One region of the Lysinibacillus canaveralius genome, then DNA from elsewhere that is predicted to be linked to it. Evidence: a T-box and tRNA genes for the amino acid it is inferred to sense, from the RefSeq annotation. Region 1 holds a T-box; the other holds one or more tRNA genes.
The links. A T-box is a leader RNA that pairs with one kind of tRNA and senses whether it is charged. The one in region 1 lies ahead of argS (arginine--tRNA ligase), so its partner is inferred to be a tRNA-Arg.
Positions count from the first base shown of each region.

Region 2: it encodes a tRNA-Arg, which carries the amino acid that the T-box ahead of argS (arginine--tRNA ligase) is inferred to sense. The anticodon was not compared.

Region 1 covers NZ_CP154840.1:2,180,391-2,191,136, reverse strand. Annotated here, with positions in the region: gene AA0Y26_RS11070 (hypothetical protein) at 1-310, opposite strand, end outside; gene AA0Y26_RS11065 (L,D-transpeptidase family protein) at 552-1,049, shown strand; gene argS (arginine--tRNA ligase) at 1,193-2,866, opposite strand; T-box leader at 2,902-3,116, opposite strand; gene AA0Y26_RS11055 (MFS transporter) at 3,347-4,546, shown strand; gene AA0Y26_RS11050 (PCYCGC motif-containing (lipo)protein) at 4,670-5,173, opposite strand; gene AA0Y26_RS11045 (hypothetical protein) at 5,499-5,876, opposite strand; gene AA0Y26_RS11040 (SDR family NAD(P)-dependent oxidoreductase) at 6,004-6,753, opposite strand; gene AA0Y26_RS11035 (TetR/AcrR family transcriptional regulator) at 6,957-7,538, opposite strand; gene AA0Y26_RS11030 (DMT family transporter) at 7,937-8,266, shown strand; gene AA0Y26_RS11025 (DMT family transporter) at 8,266-8,580, shown strand; gene AA0Y26_RS11020 (phospholipid phosphatase) at 8,629-9,288, opposite strand; gene AA0Y26_RS11015 (nucleotide excision repair endonuclease) at 9,722-10,093, shown strand; gene AA0Y26_RS11010 (excalibur calcium-binding domain-containing protein) at 10,309-10,602, opposite strand; gene AA0Y26_RS11005 (MFS transporter) at 10,732-10,746, opposite strand, start outside.
Region 2 covers NZ_CP154840.1:3,652,833-3,663,578, reverse strand. Annotated here, with positions in the region: gene AA0Y26_RS18505 (gluconeogenesis factor YvcK family protein) at 1-105, shown strand, start outside; gene whiA (DNA-binding protein WhiA) at 156-1,103, shown strand; gene AA0Y26_RS18495 (HPr family phosphocarrier protein) at 1,226-1,483, shown strand; partial or broken gene AA0Y26_RS18490 (CPCC family cysteine-rich protein) at 1,758-2,012, shown strand; gene AA0Y26_RS18485 (hypothetical protein) at 2,425-2,910, shown strand; gene clpP (ATP-dependent Clp endopeptidase proteolytic subunit ClpP) at 3,105-3,686, opposite strand; tRNA gene AA0Y26_RS18475 (tRNA-Arg) at 3,870-3,944, shown strand; gene AA0Y26_RS18470 (hypothetical protein) at 4,129-4,434, opposite strand; gene AA0Y26_RS18465 (basic amino acid ABC transporter substrate-binding protein) at 5,533-6,324, shown strand; gene AA0Y26_RS18460 (amino acid ABC transporter permease) at 6,346-7,053, shown strand; gene AA0Y26_RS18455 (amino acid ABC transporter ATP-binding protein) at 7,050-7,772, shown strand; gene AA0Y26_RS18450 (spore coat protein) at 7,825-8,436, opposite strand; gene AA0Y26_RS18445 (LemA family protein) at 8,535-9,125, shown strand; gene AA0Y26_RS18440 (TPM domain-containing protein) at 9,283-9,987, shown strand; gene AA0Y26_RS18435 (glutaredoxin family protein) at 10,035-10,295, shown strand; gene AA0Y26_RS18430 (sugar-binding transcriptional regulator) at 10,457-10,746, shown strand, end outside.

The sequences.
Region 1 (10,746 bases):
AGAAGGTATGAAGACATGTATAATAATCCGTTCGAGGATTTTGGTTCTTCCAATAGGTTGTTTCCTCAAACACCTGGCGGGCAGTTCTTCCCGCCTGGGAGTCCTTTTCCACCAGGTGTCCCGCCACAACCCGGCGGGGGATTTGGTCCGCCTTTTGGGCCTCCTGGGCAAAACCAGCCGCCAGGACCACCGCCCGGATTTGTCCCGTCATTCCCCACTGCCCAAGCTTATGCTGGGGGAATGAATCGTTGTTTGTTCCGTAATACGTATGTATGGTTAAGAAATGGAAGGTCTTTTTGGTTCTATCCAATTTCGATGACACGGGATACTATTATAGGATTCCGCTGGAGTAATCGAAGAGGCTGGGTTTTCAGCTCCATTCGACGTAGCAATATCCTCACTTTTACATGTTTCTTCTTCTAGTAGCATTAAGGAGGAGCAGTAGATTTGTTCATTCATTAAGCTTAGGTCCTCTCCTTTTGGACCTGAGCTTTTTTGCGCAACTCACCGGACTTTAACATACGATGAGGTAAAAGAATTAGAGGTGACATATGATTCATAATGTAATGCCTGGTGAAACGTTGTCCCAAATTGCGAGGGATTTTCGGATACCTTATCAAAATTTACTCTCTGCTAACCCGTCCATTGTTAATCCGGATATCCTGTATGTAGGCCAACCTATTCAAATTCCGGGTTATCCGGATCCTAATACGCTGCCATATCGGATAGACATCTCTCTCAAAAAAAGGACGCTTCAGCTTTATAGAGACGGCGTTCTTCAAAAAACGTATCCCATTGCTGTTGGAAGAATGCTTCATGGCACACCTGTTGGCAGCTATATTATCCTCAATAAAGCACCGAACCCAGGAGGACCTTTTGGAACAATGTGGATGAGTTTATCAAAGGAGCATTACGGCATTCACGGAACAAATGACCCAAGCTCAATCGGCAAAGCTGTTTCACGCGGCTGTATCCGAATGCAAAATCGGGATGTTGAAGAATTAGCAAGTATTGTTCCTATCGGGACTGCGGTTGATATACATTTGTAGTATGTTTTGTGATATTAGAGGGATTACGGTTTGAATTACAGCTTTAATGAACGGAAAGCAACACAGCAGCAAAGCCCTGGAATGTTCTAGGGCTTTTCATGGAAAGAATATAGTTTAGTTATTTGATAAAAGCGTGATCTTCCTTACATATTCTTTGGCGCCTTTATGCCAAGAATTCGTAAGGACTCTTCCAAAACAGTTGATACACAATAACTGAAGGCTAATCTCTGCTGTATTCCTTCATCATCTGTTAATACCTTTGTCTGGCCATAGTACTTATTATAGATGCGCGCAAGTTTGAGCGCATATTTTGCAATAAGTGATGGGTCAGCCTGTTCATAAGCGGTATTAATCGTCTCTGGGAAATCTCCCAGCTGTAAAATCCCCTGCCAGGCAGTATCGCCTAAAGAAGCAAACTCGATTTTTTCAGGTATAAATTGCGCCTTATATAATAAGGAAGAAATTCTTGCATAAGTATACTGAATATATGGTGCTGTTTCCCCTTCAAAATTCAGCATCTGCTCAATGGAAAACTCGATATCGTTCATCCGGTGATTTTTTAGATCATTGAAAATAACCGCTCCTACTCCGACCTGCTCAGCTACCTTCTCCTTATCCTGCAGTGAAGGATTCTTCAGTTCAATGTTTTTCTTTGCCATCTCAATCGTTTCGGCAAGGACCTCCGCTAATAGTACAACTTTCCCTTTACGCGTCGACATCTTTTTCCCATCTTTTAATATCATCCCAAACGGAACATGCATCAATCGCTCCGCCCAGTTATAACCCATTTTTTTAATAACCGCAAACAGCTGATTGAAATGAAGCGACTGCTCATTTCCTACGACATAAAAGGATCTTGCAGGTTGATATTCTTGCCAGCGGTACATTGCTGCTGCCAGGTCACGCGTTGCATAAAGTGTAGCACCGTCTGTTTTTGTAATGAGACATGGCGGCATGCTATCTACTTCTACTACAAAGGCTCCTTGTGATTCAGCAAGCAGTTTCTTTTCGTTTAATTCCTTTATAACAGAATCCATCTTGTCGTTATAAAAAGCTTCCCCGTGATAAGAATCAAATGAAATACCTAACTGTTCGTAAACTTTACCGAATTCAGCCAGCGATACCTCTCTAAACAATTTCCAAAGCTGGGTAGCTTCTTCGTCTTGATCTTCGAGCGCCTTAAACGCCTGTCTAGCCAATTCATTGAGTCCGGGATTTTGCTCCGCTTCGTCATGAAACTTTACGTAGATCTTTAGCAGCTCCTCAATCGGAGAAGATGTAATTGCTTCTTTGTTTCCCCATAACTTGTATGCGACGATCAGCTTCCCGAATTGGGTTCCCCAATCCCCGAGATGATTGATTCGTACTGATTGGAAGCCAATCTTTTCAGCTATATTTGCTAGTGCATTACCGATAACTGTTGATCGTAAGTGTCCCATAGAAAATGGTTTTGCAATATTAGGGCTTGAGAAATCAATGACTACCTTTTTCCCATTTGCCTGCTTACTTCCGTAGCTCTCCTGTTCAGAAAGAATACGGTTAAGAATCCGGTTGATTGCATTTTCTTGGGCATAGAAAATGTTAATGTAACCGCCAACCACCTGTACATCTTTATATAACGTCTGTTGTAACTTCCCGGCCACTTCTTCTGCAATTAATTGTGGAGACTTCCGAAACTTCTTGGCTAGCGAAAAACAAGGAAACGAAATATCCCCTAAGTGTTCATACTTTGGTTTTTCAAGAAGCTCTTCTATCTCTTTGTAATCCAGCTGGCCTTCTAAAGCTTGCTCTAAGTCTTTTACAATTTGCTCCTGCATCCTAATTCCTCCCATATAAAAAGCCCCCGTCTCTAAATAGAGACGAGAGCATAGTTCCCGTGGTACCACTCTAGTTGCCGCATACAGCGACCACTTTCCATTGTTAACGGGGTGCCTCCCCGGAATTCCCTACTAATGTTCAGGAATCTTCTCCAAAGTGCGTTTCATTTATTCATTCGTATCAGGCTCACACCATTCCCTGACTCGCTTGCCGACTAAAATAAACTACTTTCTTTTTCATCGAATTTCGTGACATGTAATTTCAAATTATATTAGAGGAGAATCTTGGAATTGTCAACAGACAAAATCATAATAAACTTTTATTGCATATTTTTAACATCTTACACCCTGTGTTGTGTAAATTTAAGGAAAAAATGATTCACATACATCATGCTTCGTGTTTCTAATTAATTTACAATAGGACGTGTGAGGTTTATACATAAACGCCAGAAGAAAAAGTAGTTTTTGAGGAGGAGGAAGATGAAGTTTTGGCGGAATTACCGATTATTGATAGGAGGATTTGGCTTTTCTAACCTTGGAAACTGGATTTACCTCGTTGCGCTGAATGTATATGTATTGAATTTGACTGATTCAGCAGCTGCTGTCGCCGGTATTTTTATCGTTGGGCCAATTGCAAGAATTGTAGCCAGCTTTTTTGCAGGTTCCTTGATTGACCGGGCAAATAAACGAAAACTAATGATCGCAACAGATATAATACGTGGAGGTTTGATTATATTCCTGCCCTTCATGCAATCAATTTGGCTTATTTATACAGTTCTGTTTTTAACGAATATTGCAAGCAGCTTTTTCGGACCAAGCAGTATATACTACATTACTAAATATGTGAAAGAAGAAGATCGCACACGTTTCAATGCCCTGCTTGGCACCTTCAACTCTGGCGCATTTATGGTTGGCCCGGCTTTATCGGGAGCACTCATCTATTTGTTTAATCCATCCATAGCTATTTGGGTCAACAGCTTCACATTTTTTGTATGTGCACTCATTATATTTTACTTACCGGATGTAGATGAAAAAGTAGAAAACGTACGAGAACCTTTATCCCTTAACATGTTGAAAGCAGACTTTCTAACCGTGATGCAGTTTGCCCGTCAGGAAAGCGGATTTATTACTATCTACCTTGTTTATCAGCTTGCCTTGATGATTGCATTTGCCCTTGACTCTCAAGAAGTAACATTCATTAAGCAGAATCTAGGCGCTTCGGAAAGTATATATGGGCTCATAGTCAGTTTGACTGGAATTGGTGCGATCAGCGGAGGCTTACTAGCTGCCGCTTTAGTAAGTAAGTTTTCCTTGAAGTCTTACATTAGCGTTGGGTTTTCATTAACGATGATTTTTTATACGGTTTTCTATGCTTCATCAGTTTTATGGCTCGCCATCACAAGCTTCATTCTGTTAGGTTTCTTTATGGCCTTCAGCAATGCCGGATATGATACTTTTTATCAGAAGAGTGTACCCCCTGAGTTGATGGGCCGCTTTGGAAGTGTAGGGCTGATTTTGACAAGCACCGTCCAAATCCTATTTACGTTTTTATTAGGCATTTTTGCTGAAGTATTTACCCTGCAACCGGTCGCCGTTCTTCTTGGCAGTATCGGTGTACTGCTTGCTCTTATCCTTTCAGGGATTTTGTATACAAAACAGAGAGCTGTCGTCAACCAATAGGCGAATTCATAAACACCTTACGCTGGAAATAGGTAATGACTACCAAGGAACCAATGTAAGGTGTTTTCTTTTTGTCTTTAACTAACAAATAATAGTGATTACAGTCTCTGAAAAGGCTGTTTTCTAAGCTGGCATTTTTGTATCCGTAGGTTGGGCATAGCCATCTTTATAGTTTTCGTCAATTATTTGGCGAATTTCCTTCAATGATTTGCCTTCTTGATGCATTTTAACTGAGTTTACAGCGATTTCAATGCAAACATTACAACGGGTTCCATGATCATCCCATATAATCTTCCCGTCTTCTTTAACTTCCTGGATAAAGCAGTTCATGTTGCTTGTGTGGCCGGCAGATTCTCCACAACCACAGTAGCAAGGCATCCACTCTAAAACTTCGGGCGCCTGTCCGGCAATCTGATATGCTGCTCTAATTAAATCTGTTTGATTATCTAAAAATGATGGCAGAACTTCTGCACTTTCTGTCTGCTCCTGGATATCGCCGACGGCATGTTCATGTCCTGCATGATTTTCAGCCGTTTCTACTGGCTCTTCCTTTGGAGCTGCTGCCTCTTCATTATTACATGCTGCTAATAACAGAGCTCCCGCTACTAAAAATGACCATTTTTTCATGATAACTCTCCTAACTAAATAATAATCCTCATTCCAATCATATCGGATTAACAATAGAATATGGAATCAAAAATATGACCTCAAAGCAGAAGCATGGCTATTTTGTGACTTTTCTTGCTAATCAGTTGTTTTTTCTTCTAATAGATAAAGAATCATTTAGCAGCTTGTACTCACTCACCGGTCAAAATGGCGACTGGTGCTTAAAGAAACAATAAAAAAGCAAAACAGACGATAAGGAGATTCTCTCCAATAAGAATGGAGGAAGACCCCTGCGTAATACAGATACAAATATTAGTGAAAGAAGGTTATTATATCTCCAAGTGGCTCAATCCTTCACCATTTCCTGAAAATAGCTTTGTATATCAGCAGGCAGTTCCTCTACCTGGATGATTTTCAGCTTCTCTGTTCCAGGCGTCGTTCTTAGTAAATAAGCTGTGTCTTGATAGCTTAGTAATGTGAACTGTGAAATGATATGGGGGTAATTTTGAAGGTTACTTATAAATTCATAATCTTCCTCAGAAAAGGATTCCGTGTCTCCCTCGGCCAATAGCTTTTTTACCTCTTCATAGTCACCAGTATTTTGGATAGAACGAAACAGCTCAACTGAAGTGGACGGAGCCAGGTAAACGTTATGATATATGTTTGCAATGAGAAGACCTAAAGAGAGACCAACTAGTATGTATCCAAATGCAGCTTTCTTCATCGTTTAATCATTCCTTTCTTTTATATTGCAGCATGGGGTCTAATAGGAAACATGAAGCCCTAGAGCTAGATAAGCAAGTATGAGTCCAGGTGAGACTGCAACCCATCCTGGACTAAAACACGTAAAGTTACTTTGTATTCGTAAACCCGCCATCAATACGAATAACTTCCCCATTAATGTATTCTGCTTTAGAAGTCAGTAGGAATGTTACGAGTTCTGCTACCTCTTCAGCAGTTCCTAATCGTCTTTGGGGGATACCTGCTGTAGCATTCGCCTTCATTTCTGGATTTGCTTCATAAAATGCTTTGACCATTGGTGTTTCAGTTGGTCCTGGCGCAATGGCATTGACGCGAAGGCCTTCTTTTGCATATTCAGCTACCATACTTTTTGTCAGACCGATAATCCCATGCTTTGTCGCTGAATAAGTAACAACAGAATCTTGACCAATAACGCCTGCACTAGATGCTGTATTGACAATAGAGCCGCCGCCATTTTTCAGCATGACTTCTGCTACGTAACGAACTCCGTACAATGCACCCAGCAAGTTGATACCTACTATTTTTTCGATTTCTTCAATTGATGAATCTAAATAATAGGAGCCGCTTCCGGAAATCCCTGCATTATTGAAGAAATAGTCAATAGAACCAAAATGCTCTACCGTCTTGTCCACATAGTTTTTCACATCTTCTGCCTTCGACACGTCCGCTTTAATAAAGATAGCATTAGCTCCAGCCTTTTTCACTAACTCTACAGTCTCGTTTCCACCTTTTTCGCTTACATCGACGACCGCGATATTCACACCTTCTTGTGCTAAACGTTCAGCAGTTGCTTGACCTAAACCACTTCCACCGCCTGTAATGATTGCTACTTTACCCATAATAAAACCTCCCTAAGAGTTTTGTGCTACCATTTCATTATTACCTCAAAAGAAATTAATAAAACTTGTTAACTTAATGCTCTATTCAGGATGTGTTTACCTAAACTGAAATAAAAAAACGCCCAATCCTGCTGGCGGCAGGATTGGGCGTTTGATTGTTCGAAAGTATTACACATGTTTTTATATAAAAAGGAGTTTTTACGTTATTTACAATTCAACAAATTTGGAATAATTGCTTTTACCTGTAACAGCGGCTGTCCTGATTTTTGTGTCAAGGCTAGGATTATACCGCCTTCTATCATTGCGATAAGAGATGTGCTCAAGCTTTTTGCCATATCATCTGAATAGCCATGTTCCTTTAGCTTTTGAATATAAATGTCTTCCCAGCAAAAGAAAGTTTCTTCACAAGCTTTACGCATAGCTTCGGTTTCAAAGGCAGATTCTGCAGCCATTAATCCAAATGGGACGATGGAAAACCATTCTTCCTGCAGCCGTTCTTCTGAACTGAAGATTTCAGCAAGCATTTCCAAATGTTGCTGCACAGCTGTGACGGGATCTGCAATTTTAAAATTCTCTTTTAATTTATCGGCAACAAGATTTCTGGAAATGGTAAGTGCTTCAATAGCCAATTGCTCTTTTCCCTGCGGAAAATGATAATATAGCGATCCTTTTGGTGCACCAGATTCTTTTAATATTTGATTCATTCCAGTTGCATGGTAGCCTCTTAAACAAAACAACCGTGTAGCTGTTAATAATATCTTTTCTCTTGACTGATTATGATTCAATACGATACCCCCAAAATATAGCAATGGCTCTTCATCATTTTAATTACCTATTTTTTAAAAGTCAAATAGCCTCTATTTGTGATTTTACTCATACTTTTTTAATTAAAATCCTCAAAACCAACTAATTCTTTCCATGAAAAGCCTCTTCAAAGTACGCAGGTTTTAATCGCTGCCCCTTTCTTTGAATACATTTTATAACCTGCTCTTCATGTTATTAGTATACGAAATAAACGTATGTTAAAATAAATCGGTACTGTGAGGCAAAAAGTAATATATGTTTGGAAAGATTTCTAGTTCGTTCTTACATAGTCAACGTGATAGCAGCAGTTATTTTTAAAAGATGGCATGTATAGTGATAGGAGTTTCTTTTTAACTTAGATTTGAAGGAGTTGAGAAAGATGAACAAAGGTTGGGCGCTCGTTTTAGGAGGTGCCTGTATTGAAGTATTATGGGTGATTGGTTTAAAGCACGCGACTACTACTCTGGAGTGGATTGGGACCATCATCTGCATTTTGTTAAGCTTCTATTTCATCATTGCTGCTGGTAACTATATTCCGGTCGGCTCGGTTTATGCTGTTTTTGTAGGTCTAGGAACTGCTGGAACTGTGGTGGTTGATTTAGTAGTATTTAAAGAACCGATCGAATGGCCAAAGCTGCTCTTTATCGCTATGCTGCTTGCTGGAGTAATCGGACTTAAGCTTGTAACAGATAAGGAGAGTGATACATAATGGCCTGGCTGGCACTTATTTTTGCAGGGCTTTGTGAAGCATTTGGTGTGCTGATGATTATGCGGTTGAATAATCAACGAAACTGGCAGTCATTGGCTATGCTCGTACTTGGTTTTTCAGGTAGCTTCCTTTTACTTTCCTATGCAATGGAGACGCTGCCAATGAGTACTGCATATGCTGTCTGGACAGGTATTGGCGCATCAATCGGTGCCATATTGGGAATGATTTTCTACGGAGAATCCCGCAGCTGGAAGCGTATTTTATGTATAGCGCTCATTATTTCTGGGGCTGTTGGACTGAAGCTTGTTGCCTGAATGCTTTAAAGGAAGGCTGTTATCCTCCATAGGAAAGCAGCCTTCCTTTTAGTTTGCATATAGTTTTTTCTGATCAAGTTTCTTTTTTGTCCATACAAGTGTAAATAATAGGATTAATTCAAATGCGTTTGTAGCTGCATTGCTTCCAATATCAAACGGTACTGCACTGCCAAATGCCATGAGTACGGTACCAATCAGCATCCATGGCCATTTTGCTTTCCACCAAAGCATAATTCCAGCAATGATTAATGCTAACACTACCATAAGGATCATAATCGGCGGACCTGCAGCCTCTTCTGCTGAGGAGTAGCTTAATGCACCGTAATCTCTGGAAGCTTCCAAAACCAACCCGTTCAATTCTGTCGTATACTCCACAATCATTGCAGCGATTGTATACAAAGTGCCGATTAATAGTACCCAAGAGTTTTGAGCCCATTTAATATTTGCTTCTCGCATAACAGCTGCTGAAAATAAAATAAGGGTTGGTGTAAAGAGCGCATGGAACCAAAAGCGAAGTAAGTTTAAGGTTTCAAGAAAAGTCCCTTCTCCAATGAGAATGCCAACTCCATAAATTGCATTATCATATATAAGTGCTGCTACAACAAAAAAGATGACACTGGACAAAGTCCATGCGTTATGTGTACGCAACCCCCAAAATAGCAGAAATGCATAAGCAATTGCAAACAAGCCAAAAATAATTGAATCCATCTAAGCACCTCCTCTATCTCTATACCCACTGAAAGTATGATTATGCTATCCTGGATTCATTCTTAAAGAAATATGTAAAGCAATAATGAAGTGAATAGATTTTTTCAAATAAGATCCTTATTTGGTTAAAAGCAATATTTGTTTTTTGCTTTTAAAATCTGAATAATAACTTGTTTTTATTATTATTCCAAGTTTCTATATGATTAAGATAACTTCTTGTTTACTTTTCGTAAAATGATGTGTGTTTACTTTTTATTTGGAGCGATAAATTTTTTAATATAAAATAACAATTAGAGTCGGATAATGTGTTGATTTGAGCTGTTTAATTTGTGTAGATATTCTTTTACTTTCCATTCATTATTTGTTTAAGAATAGGCATTCTAGTATATATATGTTATAATTAACTTTTACTACGTATAAGGACGTGACTATTTTGATTAAAATTGAACTACCAAAACCTGATCTTGTGATCCGCCAACGCGAGCAAGCATTGAAACCTGGCGATGTACCGATTACTCCTTATTTTGGATTTATCGATTTCCATAAAATTACGCGTGATAAGGGCGGCATTTTTTTCTTCTATAACGAAAAAAACGAACTTCTATTTGTTGGGAAGGCTCGTAAAATCCGTCAACGTATCAAAAAACATTTTGAAGATAATGTTTCGCCAATGAAAAATCACCGTGATGAAATCTTTAAAATTGAAGTATATGAAATTGAAGATCCAATGGAACGTGAAATTTACGAAACATATGCCATTAATACATTACGTGCAAAATATAACACAGAGAAGGTCTTCTACTAATAGTCCTCCCCTCTTCATTATGTTTTATATTTACACGCTGAACGCAGGGGAAATTGTCTCTGCGTTTTTTTATTTACTAATATACTTTTGATTTTTAAGTTTACATAATAATGTTATCGGTAGAAATTATTCTTCAAGTTAAAGCGCTTTTACCGCATCCTTTCATAAAGTATATACAAAAAAGCGCCCACTCCGTTTGAAGGGGGGCTCTGTTATTATTTTTCGCAGGCTATTCCATCTTTATCGTTATCCAGCTTGCTATTCAGCTTATAAAGCTTAGCATTTACTGTAGCGCTAGATGCTTTATATGTGATTTTACCATCCTTTTGGCTTTTCACCGCATTTTTCGTATTTGCTGATGTCTTTACCCCATACTTATGAACTGCATTTAATTCCTTACACGTTTTGTATGACACTTCTCCTGCAGCTTCTACTTCACTCGTTGAAGTGATGGCTGGTACTGCAAAACCAAGTGTTAAAACTGTAGCAATAATGATTGATTTTTTCAAAGCTATCTCCCCCCTATTAGTTCATCATAAATTGAACGGTGGAAAATAGCATCCATAATTTTTTGCTATTATCAGCCTTATACTGTTAACTATTTTCTCTATAACTTTTCTCAAATTGAATTGGAAAAATTACATCTGCAACTG
Region 2 (10,746 bases), 1.5 Mb from region 1:
GCAATGGTTGAAAAAGGCATAGTCCGGCATCATTCATTAAATGTGGCGGATTGGCTATGTAAATATACAGAACTGGTTGAAAAAGAACAATCAAGTTTAACATGACAATATGGTATGATAGTGCATACATATTGTGTGAGAAAGGGGGGTATCAGATGTCATTTGCTTCAGAAACAAAAAAAGAGCTGACACAGGTTGATGCAGATGATTTGAGCTTGAAGGCAGAGCTGTCCGCCCTCATTCGGATGAATGGCTCGTTAAGTTTTGCCAACCGCCAGCTAAGTCTGGATGTCCAAACGGAAAACGCAGCCATTGCACGGCGTTTATATACGATTGTTAAAAAGCTCTACAAATATAATGTAGAGCTGTTAGTACGTAAAAAAATGAGACTGAAGAAAAACAATGTATATATTTGCAGAGTTCGTGAAGGGGCAAAAGAACTGCTGACGGATTTATATATCATTTCGGATGATTTCCAGTTTAATCATACAATTGCGAAGGAGTTAATTCCGAAAACCCAGCAAAAACGCGCTTATTTACGCGGCGCTTTTTTGGCAGGCGGATCGGTGAATAATCCTGAAACTTCTGCGTATCATTTAGAAGTATATTCACTTTATAAGGAGCATGGCGAAGCGCTTGCTGATTTAATGAATGAATTTTACCTAAATGCGAAAACAATTGAACGAAAAAAAGGCTTTGTAACCTATTTGAAAGAGGCAGAGAAGATTTCTGATTTCCTCAATTTGGTCGGAGCGCACCAGGCGATGCTGAAGTTCGAGGATGTCCGGATTGTGCGGGACATGCGTAACAGTGTCAACCGGATTGTAAACTGCGAAACAGCCAACTTAAATAAGACGATTGGCGCGGCCATCCGCCAGGTAGAAAATATACGCTTTATCGAAAATGCAATTGGTCTTGATCAATTGCCGGAAAAGCTACGTGAAATCGCGCGTTTACGCGTAGAATATCAGGATGTAACATTAAAGGAATTAGGCGAAATGGTGTCTACAGGAACAGTAAGTAAATCGGGGGTTAATCATCGCCTGCGCAAGATTGATGAAATAGCCGATGCACTGCGCCGAGGAGAATATGTGAAAAGCTAAGCACAGATTTGTGCTCTCTTTTAAAAAGCGGCAACGATTTCAACAAGAAACATTGTTCTTTTCCTGTGTTTTCGCTAAGATAAAAATAAATGGATGCACGGTTGTGAAAGGGAGTTATGCGAATGGTTGAAAACCAAGTGGAAGTAAAATTAAAATCAGGGTTACAGGCACGCCAAGCCGCACTATTCGTGCAGGAGGCAAATCGCTATAAGTCAGAGGTTTACTTACAGAAAGATGAAAAGAAAGTAAATGCCAAGTCGATTATGGGCATTATGAGCCTTGCAATCGCGAAAGGGACAACGGTAACCTTGATGGCTGAAGGTGACGATGCTGATACTGCGGTTACCTCGCTATCATCATTAATTCAAAAAGAAGATTAATTCACTGCACAACTCATTTGAGTTGTGTTTTTTTTTGCTAAGTATAGATTTAAGATAAAGCCGCGACATTTATAAAAAAGTTTGATTGAAAATTCTGTAGTGATATGCAAGTTTTTTCTTGCTTAACAAAAGGGCGCGTGGAGGAAAAAAAACGCATATTCGTTTAAAAATGTAATTGAGATTGTCAATGAGTAAATTTGTATTAGCGACTCAGTTTAGTGTAACAAAAATAATCTAGTTTATGATTATAGAAAAGGTTATCGAGAGGTGTCTTATGAACAAAAACACATGCCCGTGTTGTGGTTATCAAACATTGGATAGTGATGGTGACTATGAAATATGTACAATTTGTTTTTGGGAGGATGACCCCTTTCAAAAAGAAAATGTGTATGATACAGGTGCTAACCAGATACCTCTAATTGAAGCTCAAAGGAATTATAGTAGGTATGGCGCTTGTGAAAAGAGATTTGTTGTAAATGTTAGAAAACCTATTTCACATGATAAAAGGGACCCAAATTGGAAGGCTTTGAATGATGATTTGTATGAAATAAAATTAGCATGTAAAAAGTTTAAAGAGGGAATAGATAATATTGCAGATTTAGAACGTAACTTATCTTGGATTGGTGCTCCTAAAGAAATAACTAAAATTGTTAGAAAAGCGGAAAGTGATCTAGAAATGATTAGGTTTTGTACTTCCGATTATAAGCAAAGAGAAGAAGCAATAGAGGTTGTTGAGAATTTGTTAAAACAGTTAAATATTACATTAGAAGCTCAGGATTAGTTAAAGTAACGAGGTACTTTAATTGATTAATTATTCCACAACCGGGCACAATTCTGGAAGATGAATTGTGCTTTTTCAGCAATAGGGCCAGATTCTTGAATAAGAACTATAATAATCATAACTGTAAGTTGTAGATGATTAATAAAGGAGAAAACTCATTATGTTTGGTTTTTTAAATAAAGCAAAATTAAAAAAAGATGATTTAAAAGGCATAGCAAAATTAATGTATCAGGATGTATCAGATGATTCATGGGATAAAGATAACCTTACTAAAAGAAATTTAGACTTCACTATTGAAAGCGTTCGTTATATTGATATCTATGTAAAAAAATTAATGAATACGGAGTTTGGTACTGAGCTGTTAAATACGCATTTTGATAATTTAGTGGATCGTATAGGTGCATATATTGGCGAGGTTATTAAAAATAATATTAATCAAGATTTTTATTGGTTTGAATCTGATTCAGTACGTAATTATTCACCTAATTTAGAGTTTAGTAATAACAGCACAAAGAGTGTTCTTTATTCTAAAAAGAAGAATATGGTGATATTACCTTTGAATGTGGTATCGGAATTTTTGAAAGGGAGCTCCCCCTACAGTAATCTTCTTACTTACGTAGAAGAAACTATTAAGCAAAATACTTAAAAAAGAGACGTTACTCAACAATCGGTCGCTAATGTGGAATAACACCCTTACGAAATCATCAAACTTTTTTTGTGAAATTCTCATACTTATTTAAAATAAAAACTACGCTTTGATCAAGTTTTAGTTCACTTCATCACTAAGAAAAAAATACACCCGCAGTATGCGGATGTATTTTTCTATATTATACGGTTTACTTATTTGCGGTCCATAATATGGTCGATTAGACCGTATTCTTTCGCGCGTTCTGCAGTCATGAAGTTATCGCGGTCCGTATCGCGGGCAATCACTTCAAGCGGCTGGCCTGTTCTTTCAGAAAGAATTGTGTTTAATTTTTCACGTAGGAACAGGATGCGTTTTGCAGCGATTTCGATTTCTGTTGCTTGCCCCTGAGCACCGCCAAGTGGCTGGTGAATCATAACTTCTGCGTTTGGCAGTGCGAAACGTTTGCCAGGTTCGCCTGCTGCAAGCAGGAATGCACCCATTGATGCCGCCATACCGATACAGATTGTTTGTACTTTTGGTTTGATGAAGTTCATTGTGTCGTAAATTGCCATACCAGCAGTAATAGAACCACCTGGAGAATTGATGTAAAGCGAGATGTCCTTATCTGGATCTTCTGCTTCCAGGAATAACAGCTGTGCAACGATAGAGTTTGCAACATTATCATCGATGCCGCTTCCTAATAAAATGATACGGTCTTTCAGGAGACGTGAATAAATGTCATATGCACGTTCACCACGGTTTGTCTGTTCAATAACTGTAGGAATTAAATTCATAAAAATATCCTCCTTTTAAAAAGGTAAATTCGAATACTAAATGCTGAAAGGGAAGTGCCTATCAGCTGTACCATTATCATACACGTATTAGTCAAGAAAGGTCAAATATAAACTCCGGCCTGATTAGGTATTGAAATTTGGACTAGATATCTGTATAATAGGTTAGGTATTGTTAATTAATTTGTCCTCGTGGTGTAATGGATAACACTGAAGATTCCGGTTCTTCCGCTGGGGGTTCGATTCCCTCCGAGGGCGCCAAATACTATTTTTAAAAACTACATATTTTGATTGAAAACCCCTGTAAATGTTGAGATATCAATGTTTAGAGGATTTTTTTATTTATAGATATTTGTTCGGGAAATCGTTAAAAACGATAGAAAATGAACCGACACTCCACATCATCATCTTCTTTTTGCTTGTATGATATAAGATGTTTTCACCTTCACACAAAACATGTGATGGATTCGCGGCCAAGACGCTCCGAAACATAGTGTATGTTAAATCCCGCATGGAGTAGTACACTTGCATGCGTACAGGGCAGCCTGTGGCATTCTTCTTTTATACCACAATGTAATTGCTTGTTAGCAGCATTATGGCTCACCACTTTAAGTTTCCCAACTGACTTGAAAATTAAACCATCTTCCACAGTTTTCGAGAAAGCATCCTTATTTTCCTCTTTATAGGCAGTATATTTTTCTATTTTTGCGGGAGAATAAAGCGCAGAGTGGAAGCGTCCTGCAGATTTCATTTTGAAAAATAGTAGTGAGTCAGCCCATTCATTTATTACAGAGACAACTATTCATGCCGATGCAGGATATACGTCGCGCTAATTAGTGGAAATAAGATGGTTTGAAGCAGTCTTCAAGTCATCTTATCTTTTGTTCTTTGCTTCGCTCGCTGGTCTCCTTTTATAGAGAAGTAATACTTGGCCAGAGGGCTTTTTTAGTAAAATACAATAGCTGGTCTAGTGACGAGATTGAGGCCATGTTCAAAAAAGTCAGCTGAAACAAAGGTTGATGGGCTTGTGATCAAAGAAGATGAAGAGTGGATTAATCAAAGAAACTATGTTAAATGTTCCTGCTATTGACAGAAAGTTATGAAATAGGATATATGGAAGGAGATCTTTTATGTGCTCTTGGACGTATTAAGTTGAGGTTTGTCAAAAAATAGACACATTTTCAAGGAGAAATGAAATAGGGAATTGAATTCACTTGAAATATAAGTGGATTATTAGTAGATTAATAAATGTTGCATTTAGTTGCGGCAAAAGAGCAAAAAAGTGGCCTATTCGTATGAACCATGTCATACTTTAGGCAGGTTATATGATAGCTATAGCCTTATTTTATACTATGCCCAACTAAAGGGCGCCATTTTACTGTTTCAATTATAAATCTTCAATAGCAATACCTGCTCCGCTTTGTTAGTTTAGCAGCCTGACAAAGTGGAAGAGGAATGAATAGGATAAAATGAACACCCTGTACCGATTCATTTTATCCTAAATTCGTTCTTCTTAAACTATTTTTACAAAATTATTTAAAAACGAGATTTGTGAAATAAATAAATCAGGTTGAAAGATAGGTCGTCACTTTTTGAAGTGGCGGCTTTTTTTGTGCCTATTTTCTTATTTGTTTCCTGCTCCAGATGATAACTATATATTCTGACAAAACGAATATTTATTTGCTTTACCTATTATTATACGCGAAATATGTTATAAAAATTCATGTCTATGAAAAAATAATCATTTTTTATAAAATTTTTTGTTGTATATAAATTCGGAACTTACTATAATGAGTAATATCAATCAAGGATAACAATTGACAGATAATTGGCGAGGAGGAACATATAAATGAAGAAAAGCTTACTTAAGGTGATTGCCCCATTGGCGGCGGCATCTATGTTATTAGCAGCATGTGGTTCAGACAACTCTACGGGTTCAGACGGCGAGATTACAAAATTAGTAGCCGGTACAGAGGCGACATTTGCTCCTTTTGAATACATGGACAAAAGCGGCAAGATCATAGGAATAGACAGCGAAATCCTGGATGCCATTGCTGAAGAAACTGGCGTAGATATCGAAATGAAAAATGTTGGGTGGGACCCGTTATTCTCCCAAGTACAGAATAATGAAATCCAATTAGGTGCTTCGGGTATTACGATCAACGATAAGCGTAAGGAAACTTATGATTTCACGGAGCCTTATTATGAAGCGACGCAAGTCATCGTTGTGAAGGAAGGATCAGATGTAAAATCATTAGCTGATCTAGAAGGGGAAAAAGTATCGGTGCAGATCAATACAACTGGTCATGAAGCAGCCAAAAAAGCATTTGGTGAAACAAGCACGAATATTTCTGCCTTTGAAAATCTACCTGTAGCATTGCTTGAGGTAATTAATAACTCGACTGCTGCTGCAATCGGAGACAATGCGGTTGTTTATGAGTACTTAAAAAATAATCCAGATTCAGGTTTAACGGTTATTGAAGATGATGCTTTTGATAAAGAGTATTATGGCTTGATGGTGAAAAAGGGCAACAAAGAAGTCCTGGACATCCTGAATGAAGGCTTGGATGCGATTAAGGAAAATGGCAAGCTGAATGAAATCGTTGAGAAATATACTGGTGTTACGCAAGAATTAGAATAATAGAGGTTGGAGGTGTTTCAGGTGGACTTATTTGATTTTCGCTGGGACATAATCTGGAACTACCGTGATTTTTATATTACCGGTATTTGGGTAACATTAGCCCTTACATTGGTCGGCTATATTGGAGGGGTATTCTTCGGGGTACTCCTTGGATTGGCTCAGACGTCTAAAAACAAAATCATTTACTGGCCGGCTAAGATTTATGTCGATGTCTTCCGTGGAACACCGATGCTTGTCCAGATTTACATTATCCATTTAGCGTTGATTCCAACATTGTTCGGACAGTCATATGGATGGTTCATTTCAGGGGCAGCGGCTTTAATCCTGAATAGTGCGGCCTACAATGCGGAAATTTTCCGTGCAGGAATCCAGTCCATTGATAAAGGGCAGATGGAAGCGGCCCGTTCACTTGGTCTGACGCATTCACAGGCAATGCGCAAAGTCATCCTGCCGCAGGCGGTTCGCCGCATGGTACCGCCGCTTGGCAATGAATTTATTACACTTTTAAAAGATTCATCGCTTGTAAATGTTATTGCAGCAACGGATATTCTCTATGCAAGTAAGATGATCGTAGGTACATATAACCGGGTGTGGGAGCCGTACTTATTCGCAGCGTTCCTATACCTGATCATGACATTTATCGTGACAAAGGTTATCTCATATATCGAACATCGATTCAGCATTGACTATAATCCGAGAAAGAGCAAAAAGGAGCGTGCCGGGACATGATCAAAGTAGAGAATCTACACAAATATTTCGGTAAGCTTGAAGTGTTAAAAGGCATTGACTATGAAATTCATGAATCGGAAGTTGTCTGTGTCATCGGACCATCCGGGTCGGGGAAAAGTACGTTTCTTCGCTGTTTAAACCTATTAGAAGAGGTAACGGACGGTGCAGTCTATATTGAAGGCGTCAAAATCAATGATCCAAAGACGGATATTAATGATATCCGTACAGAGGTGGGAATGGTGTTTCAGCAGTTCAATTTGTTCCCGCATATGACGGTAATAGATAATATTACAATGGCACCAATGCAAATCCGCAAAATGAACAAAGCTGATGCCGAGAAGCTGGCGCTGGAGCTGCTCGATAAGGTAGGATTGCGGGCAAAGGCGGATAATTTCCCGCAGCAGCTTTCCGGTGGACAGCAGCAGCGTGTGGCAATCGCACGAGCGCTCGCGATGAAGCCAAAGGTGATGCTGTTTGATGAACCAACCTCTGCACTTGATCCAGAAATGGTTAATGAGGTACTGGATGTTATGAAGGACCTTGCAAAAGAAGGAATGACGATGATTGTCGTCACCCATGAAATGGGCTTTGCACGTGAGGTAGGTGACCGTGTACTGTTCATGGACGGCGGTTATATTGTGGAAGAGGGCCATCCGGACGACGTTTTCGGAAATCCTCAAAATGAACGTACAAAAGCCTTTTTAGGAAAAGTATTATAAAGAGAAAAATCCATTCAAGACGGGCTGCTTGAATGGATTTTTTTGTTTTTTATTAGTTCGGCATATTTTTTGCTTTTTCAGCTTGGCCGTACATATTAAGCATCGTGTTCATATCGTTTTGAGCAAACTGTGGCACTTGGTAAATACCGCGCTTGTTTTGGTAAAGAGATACTTCATAGGCCATTTCAACACAGTTCGGTACAGAATCCTGTAATACACGACGAACAACAGGGTTTGTAGATTCAAGAGCTGCTTGTGTTTTTCCTACTGCTGCTGTTTTATGCATCGTAAGAAGGGCACCAGATAAAATTGCATCATTGACTTCGCTGGCAGATTGGATTGGTTTTTTCGGTTCGCTAGGAGTTAAACCGTATTTTACATCATTGCTCATTTGCATGTTGTATGTTTTTGTCGGGTGCTTTGGATCGTGGCCTGTTTTGTAGGCTTCCATTGTGATGTTGTATTCATCAAGCATGAAAGCGTACTGACGGTCTACAATAGCAAGAAGTTCAGGGTCTTGAATTTGATCGCGCATAAGTACGCATTGGTTTAAAGCGCCGATTGAGGCACTTAATACTTCATGTACATCCAGAATTTCGTGTGCGCCGTGGTTCATTGACATTGTTTGTCCGTTGTCTTGTGAATCAGATGGTTGAGTGAACATGTGATAATCCTCCATTCTTTTTGGGTACGATGTTATTATGGTTCCTTTTGTGTGAGCTATTCATAAGAAATTTTTAAAGGTAAAGGAGGAGAAGGCAAATGGCGAACGGCAAGAAAAGCAGTGCCATGATGATCATCATAGCGATCGTAGTAATAATCGGTATTGCACTCGTGCTCATTGTGCCGAAGTATAATAGCCTCGTGAATGGAGAAGAACAAGTTGAGGCATCTTGGGCGCAGGTAGAAAACCAATTGCAGCGCAGGTTTGATTTAATCCCTAACCTTGTGCAGACAGTAAAGGGATATGCTGCACATGAAGAGGAAGTATTTACACAAATTGCTGATGCCCGCACACAGTACGGGGGTGCTGCTACAGTAGAGGAAGCAGCGGAAGCAAATGACGATTTGACGAGTGCACTGAGCCGGCTTCTGGTGGTAGTGGAAAATTACCCTCAGTTAAAGGCGGATGTACAGTTTACCCAGCTGATGGATGAACTATCGGGAACGGAAAACCGATTGGCCGTGGCCCGTCAAGATTATAATGAAGTCGTTCGGACTTTTAATAGTGATGTTCGTTCTTTTCCTGGCAATTTGATTGCCGGTATGTTTGGTTTCGACTCGAAGGAATACTTTGAAGCAGCAAATGGAGCTGAAACGGCACCATCAGTAAATTTTGATACGGAGGAATAAACTTCCACGCACCTATTTATTCGTTAGGTGTCATGCAGTAATAGTATGCTGCCGCTTTTCTTTATTCATACGAAGGACTCGGCAGCCTTTACACAATTAACTGCTTATTGGCTTTTAAAAAGCTGCAAGGGAGGCGGGGAACATCCGAATTATTAGTTTGATTTTTAGTCTGATCCTGTTAGTACCTACAGTTGCATTTGCTGCTATTCCCCAAAAGCCGGCATATAACTCATATGTTTACGATTACGGAAATGTTATGGATGATCAAGTGGAGCAGCAGATGGTTCAAATGCTGCAGCAGCTTGAAAACAGCACAACCAATGAGGTGGTCGTCATGACCATCGATACAATCGGTGATGCTGCTCCCTTTGAATTTGGCACGGAGGTAATGCGTGAATGGGGCATTGGGCAGGCAGAGCAAAACAACGGCATGCTCATTTTTGCAACGACTGAGCAAGGACCGGGAGAAAACGATGTTTGGATATCGGTTGGACAAGGGCTGGAAGGTGATTATCCGGACGGGAAAATCGGCAGGATGATTGAGACATATATGAAGCCGTATTTAGACCAGGGTGATTATACGAGTGCATTTGCCAATATCATGAACGTCCTGTATGAAGAGATGGGCGGTGAGGCAACCGGCGAACCATTGCCTACGGAAGACGGCGGTGGAGGCTTCAGTATTGGCTTTCTCATTTTGATCCTCATTCTTTACTTTATTTTCAGCGGCTTTGGCGGCGGCGGTAGAGGCGGCGGCAGACGCGGACCAAGACGCTATTATGTAGGAGGCTTCGGCGGCGGCGGTTTTGGCGGCTTCGGCGGTGGAGGTTCTGCTGGGGGCGGAGCTGGACGAAAGTTTTAATTCCTTCAGCAGAGACCTTATTACCCGTAGATGTAATTATCTGTATAATGGAAATAGAAGGAGTGATGGCATTGAAAAAGGTAATCTTCTATTCCCGTCCCGACTGTCCGCTATGTGAAGAGGGATTGCTTACGTTGAAGCTTGTGCAGGAGGACGTGCCCTTTGATATCGAAGTGAAAAATATTGAAGAGGACGATACATTGCATGAAAAATATACGCTCATGATTCCGGTAGTTGAAGAAAACGGAAAGATGCTTCAGTATGGGCAGTTGGACTACGTAACATTAATGGAGGCGCTCGATGAATAAATCGAGTGCCCTGCCTTTTTTAAGAAAAGCTGGAGGAAATGGATTGCACAATAAAACGAGGAAGGATATAATGAAAACAAGGAAATAAATTTTTTTACCCTGAATGGGACAATAAAATAATATATGGGACGAATTTTGACCAACTGTACAGGAGGTGGCATATGAGCGATTTCTCTTGCTACAAAGTAGGACGCCAATTAATACCAGAAATTGATGTGCTCTTGAAAAAGCGTTTCCGCATTTTACAGGCGATCCATGCTGCAGGGCCTTTAGGAAGGCGTACGCTGGCGGATTTCCTGCATGTGACGGAGCGAGAAGTACGCAATGAAACAACATTGTTACATGAACAACAATTAATTGAAATCGGTCAAAAAGGTATGATTTGCACTCAACTTGGGTATGAAGTACTTGAGCAATTAAAACCGTTGTACTATGAACTTTCAGGTCTTGC